Regions from separate parts of the Alteromonas sp. ABD4_190 genome, predicted to be linked through region 1. Evidence: predicted binding sites of a transcription regulator. Region 1 holds the regulator's gene; each other region holds the start of a gene.
What was found. Region 1 encodes LexA, which represses DNA repair genes until DNA is damaged. Its sites were predicted from a motif close to TACTGTATNNNNATACAGTA; they were not measured.
Positions count from the first base shown of each region.

Region 2: the regulator LexA is predicted to act here: its motif matches at 1,344-1,363, upstream of ACXAFM_RS10775 (YebG family protein).
Region 3: the regulator LexA is predicted to act here: its motif matches at 1,158-1,177, upstream of ACXAFM_RS18035 (putative DNA modification/repair radical SAM protein).
Region 4: the regulator LexA is predicted to act here: its motif matches at 918-937, upstream of uvrD (DNA helicase II).

Region 1 covers NZ_JBSWWN010000001.1:2,195,986-2,198,195, reverse strand. The annotation lists gene coxB (cytochrome c oxidase subunit II) at 1-242, opposite strand, end outside; gene lexA (transcriptional repressor LexA) at 823-1,449, opposite strand; gene ACXAFM_RS09665 (hypothetical protein) at 1,562-2,210, opposite strand, start outside.
Region 2 covers NZ_JBSWWN010000001.1:2,445,087-2,447,296, forward strand. The annotation lists gene ACXAFM_RS10770 (ABC transporter ATP-binding protein) at 1-788, opposite strand, end outside; gene ACXAFM_RS10775 (YebG family protein) at 1,011-1,298, opposite strand; gene rpsF (30S ribosomal protein S6) at 1,545-1,946, shown strand; gene rpsR (30S ribosomal protein S18) at 1,958-2,185, shown strand.
Region 3 covers NZ_JBSWWN010000002.1:102,712-104,921, forward strand. The annotation lists gene ACXAFM_RS18030 (response regulator) at 1-1,035, shown strand, start outside; gene ACXAFM_RS18035 (putative DNA modification/repair radical SAM protein) at 1,286-2,210, shown strand, end outside.
Region 4 covers NZ_JBSWWN010000001.1:1,872,123-1,874,332, reverse strand. The annotation lists gene uvrD (DNA helicase II) at 1-858, opposite strand, end outside; gene cysE (serine O-acetyltransferase) at 1,372-2,169, shown strand.

The sequences.
Region 1 (2,210 bases):
GACTTTCTATGTAGATACATTGAGGCGAACATCACGCCAAAAACTACAACCGCGATACCTACACAAATGAAGAACATCAGCATATGCAGGTCGTAAACCTGCCCGCTGATGTCGGTGGCACCGCGCCTTAAATTAAGTGAAGAGGCCTCTTCACTGACTTCTTGGGCAAGAAGCAAAGGGGAAAAAAGCAAAAACGGTATTGTCGAACACCATTTTGCGAAAACGGTCGTTAGTTGTTTCACTCAGCACCTCCGTAATAGCAAGACCAAAAACGCTGATTATTTTGCGCGATGCCCTACCAAATGGTTTGCGAACGATTGACCCATCACCTCAACTTGTAAAACAAATTTAGAGTCATTGTTATTATTTTGTTAATCTCTGTATAAGAATTGCGCAATAATGTCGTGCCGTCTAGTCTTTTCTATTAAAAATTTAACGAAGCGGTTAATTTTTAATCACTTCCGTGGCAGCCTTACGTTACATATTGGATGGAAAAAGAAATGAGCATGTATTAAGCGAGAATAAAATCAAACGTACATTTTGAACAACACAAAGGTTCTACTAGCAATCATTTGATTATAAAATCAACAACTAATAGGTTATTAATATTTATTTTCAAACAAACTTTAGAATAATGAATGCATATTCAGTAGTTCATTCACAGGCAAAATACGCGTAATACGCTTTCTGATAGTCATGGTTGGGTTCGCTTTTTAAAGGCGGGCTTAGTCACCCTAACTCCAGAAAACTGGTAGAAATAAAGCAATAAAAGGCATAAAAAAAGCGGCTAGTGCGCCGCTTTTCGTTGAAGGTGTTAAAACCTTACATCCAGTCCGCGTTTCTTATAACGCCTACTGCAATCCCCTCAATAGCAAAAGGTTCGTTGGCTAGGTCTACTCGAATAGGTGCGAATTCTTCGTTTTCGGCATGAAGTAATACTTCACGACCACGTTTTTCTAAACGCTTTACCGTAACATCTTCGTCTACACGTGCCACAACGACCTGGCCATTGTGAACATCGGTGGTGCGATGCACAGCAAGGAGATCGCCATCTAGAATACCGATGTCTTTCATACTCATGCCGTTAACACGCAGTAAAAAGTCTGCTTGAGGTTGAAACAGTGCAGGGTCTACCTTGTAGTGTGATTCTACGTGCTCTTGCGCCAAAATTGGCTCACCCGCCGCCACACGACCAATGAGAGGTAGGCCTTCTTCTTCAGGTACGTCATTTTCGAGAGGAATATTGAGTTTAATACCCCGAGAGGTACCCGGCAGAATTTCTATCACGCCTTTACGCGCCAAGGCTTTCAAATGTTCTTCTGCTGCGTTGGCAGAACGAAAACCAAGTTGACGAGCGATTTCCGCACGCGTAGGCGGCATCCCCGTTTCTTGCATGGTGGTTTTGATAAGTTCTAAAACTTCGGTTTGTCGAGCTGTGAGTGGGCGCATAAAAGACCTGTCTGTTCATACAGTTCCTGTAAGTATATACACCTAAAACTAAATAACAAGCACTTGCCGCGTCTTTTGCTACAAGCAATAGACAGCGACAAGTGTATTACCCTTATTTCACAAGAAGGGCCATGTTCGGATTACCTATTTGAAGCTCTACTTCGCCGGCATTGTTCTTTCGGGTACGCATACCATCGACATGATTAATGCCAATGGAAGGGCTACGCCAAATGACATGTCCATTGATATCTATTTCAGTGACTCGGTAAGCAACGTTGTCATAATATCCATACGATGAGTCATATTCTTCAGCTTGGTAAATGCCAAGTATTGATTGATTAGACGATGTCGTTGGAATAACGGCTATATTTTGAAGATCGAATGTAGGCGTTATGGCGTCTTTAAGTACTAAGGCGTCATTTGTTACGTCATAAATATTTATTCTATTGTAGTTTCTATCTAAGCATGCAAACTCAGAGGCGTCGTCGCCATCAGCATTAATTCTTATCAATTGACTACAAGAAACATCTAGTTCATTCAGTCCGACAAACTCGCCATCTTGCATTGTATAGAGCTTTAATGATTCATAGCCACTAACAGCAAAAAAGTGTTCGCCATTATTGGTGAGCTCAGCGACAGCATCAATTGAAAACTCATTGATGACAGAGTCAATGAGCACTTGGTTCTCAATATCGAATGCTTTGAGTCGATTGTTTTCAACAATGACCGCATCAACAAAATTATCGTCATTCACGTCTACA
Region 2 (2,210 bases), 250 kb from region 1:
GAAGACACTGCATGGTTTGTACTTGGGCTCAATTCACTCATACTACAATGACGGTCAAAGTAGCTCTCCATGGCTTTATCATGACTAACGAAAATCATGGTGCTCTCACCTGCTACATCTTTTAACAGCGACATAAAGCTATCTCGCGCGTCGCTATCTAACGCCGAAGTTGGCTCATCGACAATCAATAACTCTGGGTCATTAATGAGTGCTCGGGCTATTGCTACACGCTGCTGTTGGCCAATACTCAAGGCATCGGCTTTAGCATGCAGTACCCGTGAAGGGAGTTGTAGCTTGTCGAGTAAATGACGAAGCTTTGCGTCTGATGCTGCCTTGCTAACGTTTGTACTTGCAAAATACACCGCCGCATTAATATTCTGTGCCACAGAAAGGTAGGGAATAAGATTAAATTGTTGAAAGACGACGCCGATATTGCGCGCCCTAAACTTGTCTCGCTGGCGGTTTGATAAGGAAGAGAATGGCTGCGATAACAAAGTTATGTCACCTTGGGTGGGTGCCAACGTTCCACACAGCAAATTGAGCAATGTGCTCTTTCCGCTACCCGAAGGCCCTGAAAGAAAAACGTGTTCACCTTGCGAAACTTGCCACGCTTTAATGTCAACGATGGGAGGACTTTCTTTGGTGTACGAAAACTGTAAATTGCTAACTTCAATCGCTGTGTTGCGCCCTTTATTCACTGCGTTGTGCTCTTCAGACACTGAGCTGCGCCCTTCTGACACTGCGTTGCGCTGGGAGTGAGTGCTATTGTTTTTATTAATGGTATTCACGCTAAGCCCGACCTGTATTTACGTCTTATGTTCACATTAGCAAAAGCGACACATCTGTTCACCTAGTTAAAAACCAGAGAAAATACATTGCCGCGTTGAGGTAATGTTATCAAATAACATTTTTGCGTATAGCTATGCTATCAGATGCCATCAGCCTAAAGCGGCAATTGCTCTTATTAATTGCTCATCATAACGACGCAAAAGAGAGGTGCGCCTAAATTATCAGCCGTTAGCTTGTAGCTTTACCACTTCTGCGCTTTCATCTTCTAATACGCTTTCTGCGGTAGCGCCTTTGAAAATCTTACTGATTTTATCTTTGTTTTTAGACAGCATGATGGTGAGCTCTTCCACTACGCTATCGTCTAGCTTAATGCCCTTCGCATGAATGTAGTCAGCAAGGTTATCTGCTGCATCGAGCATTTTGTCATACTGATCGGCTTCTTTTTTGTCGGTAGTTACCAATTTTTCTACCCCTTTGTGCGTAACAACATACTGTGTGGTAATGGCCATGGTAGGTCCCCTGTTTATTAAAGACACAAAAACTGTACAGTATTTTACTGTATAAATAAACAGTATTTTGGTTAAATGTCTGAGCGTAGTGTTTGGGGAAAGGGCAAATGATTGTTCTAAAGGTGATTAATGCTTGTGCAATTAGTAACTACTGCGTATAATGCGCGCCCTTACAGCCATCCCAATTCGTTCCTTGTCTCCATACAGTCGGCTGTACTGTCGAGGCTACAACCGTAAGGAGCTATAATGCGTCATTACGAAATCGTATTTATGGTTCACCCTGATCAGAGTGAACAAGTACCTGGTATGATCGAGCGTTATACCACAATCCTAAAGCAAGACGGTGGTCAGATTCATCGTTTAGAAGATTGGGGCCGTCGTCAACTGGCTTACCCAATTGAAAAGCTGCACAAAGCCCACTACGTACTAATCAATGCTGAAGCGTCTGCAGAAGCTGTTGATGAATTGGAAAATGCTTTCCGTTTCAACGACGTGATCCTACGTAATATGGTTATGCGCACTAAGACTGCTGTGACTGAGCCTTCTCCAATGATGAAAGAAGAGCCTCGTCGTGAGCGTCGTGACGATTCTGCTCCTCGCCAAGATCGCGCGGAAAAGAAAACTGAAACCACTGAAGACAACGCTTAAGGAGATCACCCATGGCTCGTTTTTTCAGACGTCGTAAGTTCTGCCGTTTCACTGCAGAAGGTGTGACTGAGATTGATTACAAAGATATCGCTACTCTTAAGAACTACATCACTGAGAGCGGTAAAATTGTCCCTAGCCGTATTACTGGTACAAGCGCAAAATATCAGCGTCAGCTGTCTTCTGCGATCAAGCGCGCACGTTTCCTTGCGTTGCTTCCGTACACTGATTCACACAAGTAATTTGGCGAATATAAGGGTTAGCTAA
Region 3 (2,210 bases), on a different contig from region 1:
ATAGGTAGAACCTATTTGCTGTTAAATGAATACGAAAAAGCGATATCCATTGCCAAGAAAACGTTAAAACGCAACCGTTTCAATGCTGATGCTCATGATATTCTTGCGCAAGCGCACCACGCCTTGGAAGCAGGTGAAAAAGCCCTAGATTCAATTAAAGAGGCTATTAAACTATCGCCCTTCTCTTTACCTCGCCACTTTAAGGCTTGTGAAATTGGCCGGGAAAATAACGATTTAGTGCTAGCGGCCAACTCTAGCCAAGCAATTTGGAACCTATCGAAACGCACTGTGCATAAAGCAAGCTTACATTGGTGCACAATGATACGCAGCTTACTCGATGTTGCTGAGTCAGCTGATGACAAAAGCCAGCGCAATAAGTATCAGCAAGAAGCGTTACTCACATTGCAGCGAGGGAAATTCGATGAGCACCTGTATAAAATCGACAGGGATTTCGACGTAGATATTTTTGGAAATATTGTAAATGCAAGGATAAGCGCTATTGATGGGAAGCTTATTGACGCGAAGCGTCATCTTGACCAGTCGCAAACGCAACTTGATGATAAATACTCAGAGGTACCCACTGTATTTATTCCAGATAGCATAAACGTTATGTACAAACTCGGTGAATTTGACGACGCGTTAGCGCTCAACGCCATTCTTAGCGCTAGAAATGATGAACTCGACCAGAACAGTTCAAAGATGCTGGAGGTCCAGGCACACAGCGCGCAAAAAAGCCTTGCGAGCTATCAGCAGTTTAATCGTGAGGGTATTCAACACTATCAGCAGCAAGACTATGAACGAGCCAAAGCCTCATTTGCTCTCGCTCAAGGTTTTGCACCGGTTAATACAGGCGTAGCGCTCAACTTGCTGCAGTGTCTACTTCAAATAGCTATTCAAGAAGATAAGGCCGAAGTAAAGTTAATAAACGAGTGTAAACGACTGTTTAAGCTAATTGATGACATGCCACTAAAAGCGGCCTACAAAGAAAAATACGATAACATTCGAGATGAACTATCTAAATTTATAGGATTTTAGCTTTAGCTTATTTTAATCGGTTAACAGCGAGATAGTCTTCGCCGTCACTCACCGGCGTCAATCCTGAATTGGGACAATCCTGCCAACATTAAATCTTCACCTTCAATTACCACGTGCAATTGCACTGTATATATATACATGCTATAACACTTTCACTCTCAGCCTAGATTACAAAACACGTTTAGTCGTGTTTCTAAAAGAATTACTAGGCTGTTTGACTGTAATTACTTATAGGAAAGTTAAATCTGCGATGTATGACAGACTGATACAAAAACTTGAAATTCTTTCCGATGCGGCCAAGTACGACGCGTCTTGCGCGAGTGGTTCAGCAGGTAAACGACAAGCTGGAAAAACCGAAAAGACCGGTATAGGTTCGCTTACTGGTGGCTCGGGAATATGCCATAGCTTCACACCTGATGGAAGGTGTGTTTCGCTGCTTAAGATCCTTATGACAAACTACTGTATTTATGATTGTCATTATTGCATTAATAGGGTTTCAAGCAATGTTCAACGGGCGCGTTTTACGGTTAAAGAAACGGTAGATTTAACCCTGAATTTTTATAAGCGCAATTACATTGAAGGTTTGTTTTTAAGCTCTGGAATTGTGGGTTCGCCCGATATCACTATGGAAAGCATGGTACGTATTGCAAAGTCGCTACGTCTTGATCACGGATTTAAGGGATATATCCACCTTAAAACTATCCCGAATGCGTCGCCAGAATTACAAGCAGAAGCAGGTCTTTATGCTGACAGACTTAGTATTAATGTGGAAATGCCTACACAGTCTTCGCTAAACAAGTATGCACCAGAAAAAGACCTTGGCGATATTCACGGCTCGATGAATACGCTAAAAGAAAAAATTGCAGAACATAAAGTTGACAAGACATATTCGGGTAAGCGCCCTCCCCGTTTCGCCCCAGGCGGGCAGTCTACGCAAATGATTATAGGTGCCGATGGGTCAAACGATAAAACCATTTTAGGTACAAGCGTAAAGCTCTACAGCGATCAAAAACTTCGTCGCGTGTATTACTCTGCATTTTCCCCTATTCCTGATGCTTCGGAAGTTTTACCGCTAAAACCGGCGCCATTGATACGAGAACACCGCCTGTATCAAGCGGATTGGCTTTTACGCTTTTACGGTTTTGGCCTAGATGAAATCTTGCAAGACGACATGT
Region 4 (2,210 bases), 320 kb from region 1:
AGAACGGTAATTCTGCTCAAGGCGAATAGTGGTAGGCTCATTAAAGTCTTTTAGAAAATGCTGAATATTATCTACGTTTGCGCCTCGCCAGCCGTAAATAGACTGGTCGTCGTCGCCAACAATCATAATATTGTTATTGTCGCCGCTACACAGCATGCGAAGCCATGCATATTGGATATTGTTGGTATCTTGGAACTCGTCAACTAACACAGCACGGAAACGGCGTTGATAGTGCGCCAACACTTCAGGATTCTTTGCCCATAACTCATGAGCGCGTAGCAATAGTTCGGCAAAATCAACCAAGCCTGAGCGGTCGCAGGCGTCCTGATATGCCGCATAGACTTCACGCATGGTCTTTTGGATATGATCGCCGTGAGTCTCGATGTGCTGAGGGCGCAGGCCTTCGTCTTTATTGCCGTTTATGTACCACTGAATTTGACGAGGGGCCCAATGCTTTTCGTCCAGGTTCATGGCCTTCAGAATACGGCGAATGAGTCGATACTGATCGTCAGAATCAATGATCTGAAAGTTTTCAGGCAAATTAGCTTCAGCGTGATGCGCGCGTAATAGGCGGTGTGCAAGCCCGTGGAAGGTACCAATCCACATGTTGTGTAGGCTGCGACCCATCAACGACTCAATACGGCCGCGCATCTCTTTGGCGGCTTTATTTGTAAACGTCACTGCCAAAATAGAAAAAGGGGCGATGTTTTCGACTTCCATCAACCACGCGATGCGATGCACTAATACGCGGGTTTTACCACTACCAGCGCCAGCTAATACTAGGGCATTTGATAATGGGGCTGCTACTGCTTCACGCTGTTTGTCGTTAAGCTCGTCTAGCAGTCGAGATACATCCATAGTGTGGTACCTGTTAGTTGATAGTGTTGTACATTCAGCAGCGGGCTATTATGCCATCTGACTGTTAATTTATACAGTCCAGTTTTTCAGCCCTTTTCGTTAAATAAGAACGCAGTTATTTGCCAAGTTAAGCTTTGTGTTTATGCGAGTCTCTTAATGAAAGAAACGGACGCTTTAACCGTTCTAATTGAGTAGTGACAGAGCCTAGTGTGGTCGACGTAAGGCTCAAAGGTACACAAATGAAAGATACAGTTATTAGCTATAACGAATTAATACGATAAATTGATCGAATTATGCGCTTGGCAGGTATCACATCGGTATTGCATCACGCCAAACTCGGGTAAACTTTCTGCTCTCTTAATTCGGCTACCTCTGCGCTTTCTTACAGGGCGAGTGTTAGCAAAAGAGTTAAGCCATTTTAGGCAAGTTAAAAAAAGCACACGGCCCCAACTTTTTAACGACATACATTGGCACAAAAACAGCTAATTAACAGCACACTAACGGGACATGCTCATGACCGCACTTTCTACGCCCATCGATTTCTGGTCGACGCTCAAACAAGAAGCGCAAATTGTTGCTGACAACGAACCATTGCTATCTAGCTATGTGCACGCCAGTGTTCTTGCTCATCATAATTTCGAATCGTCGCTAAGCTTTATTCTGTCAAACAAAATGGCAGATGACGTGATGCCTGCGATTGCTATACGTGAGGTGTTCGACGAAGCCTACTTGTTAGAGCCTGGCATTAGCGAGGCAGCCATTGCTGACATAATGGCGATTAATGCGCGAGATGCCGCAGTGAACGACTACCTTACTCCTTTACTGCACTTTAAAGGTTTCCACGCCGTTCAGGTGCATAGAATGGCGCACTACCTTTGGGTTCACGGGCGCCACCAGTTAGCCTTATTTTTGCAAAGCCGCAACTCGGCAAGTTTTGGTGTAGATATACATCCTGCTGCACGAATTGGTAAGGGCGTTATGTTCGATCACGCGACTGGTATTGTGGTGGGTGAGACAGCGGTAGTAGAAGATAATGTTTCTATTCTTCAAAGTGTCACCCTTGGCGGTACGGGTAATGAGTCGGGCGACCGTCACCCTAAAATTCGCCAGGGTGTGTTAATTGGCGCAGGTGCCAAGATCCTAGGAAATATCGAAATAGGCGAAGGCTCAAAAGTTGGCGCAGGTAGCGTTGTATTAAATAGCGTACCAGCCCACGTTACCGTGGTGGGCGTTCCAGCAAAGGTGGTTGGGAGACCGGTTTGTCAAAGCCCTTGTGAATCCATGCGCCAAAACGTCCTAGAAGATAACTAAAATATGGGGTCAGAGTACATTTCCCCTTTTACACTTCGTAA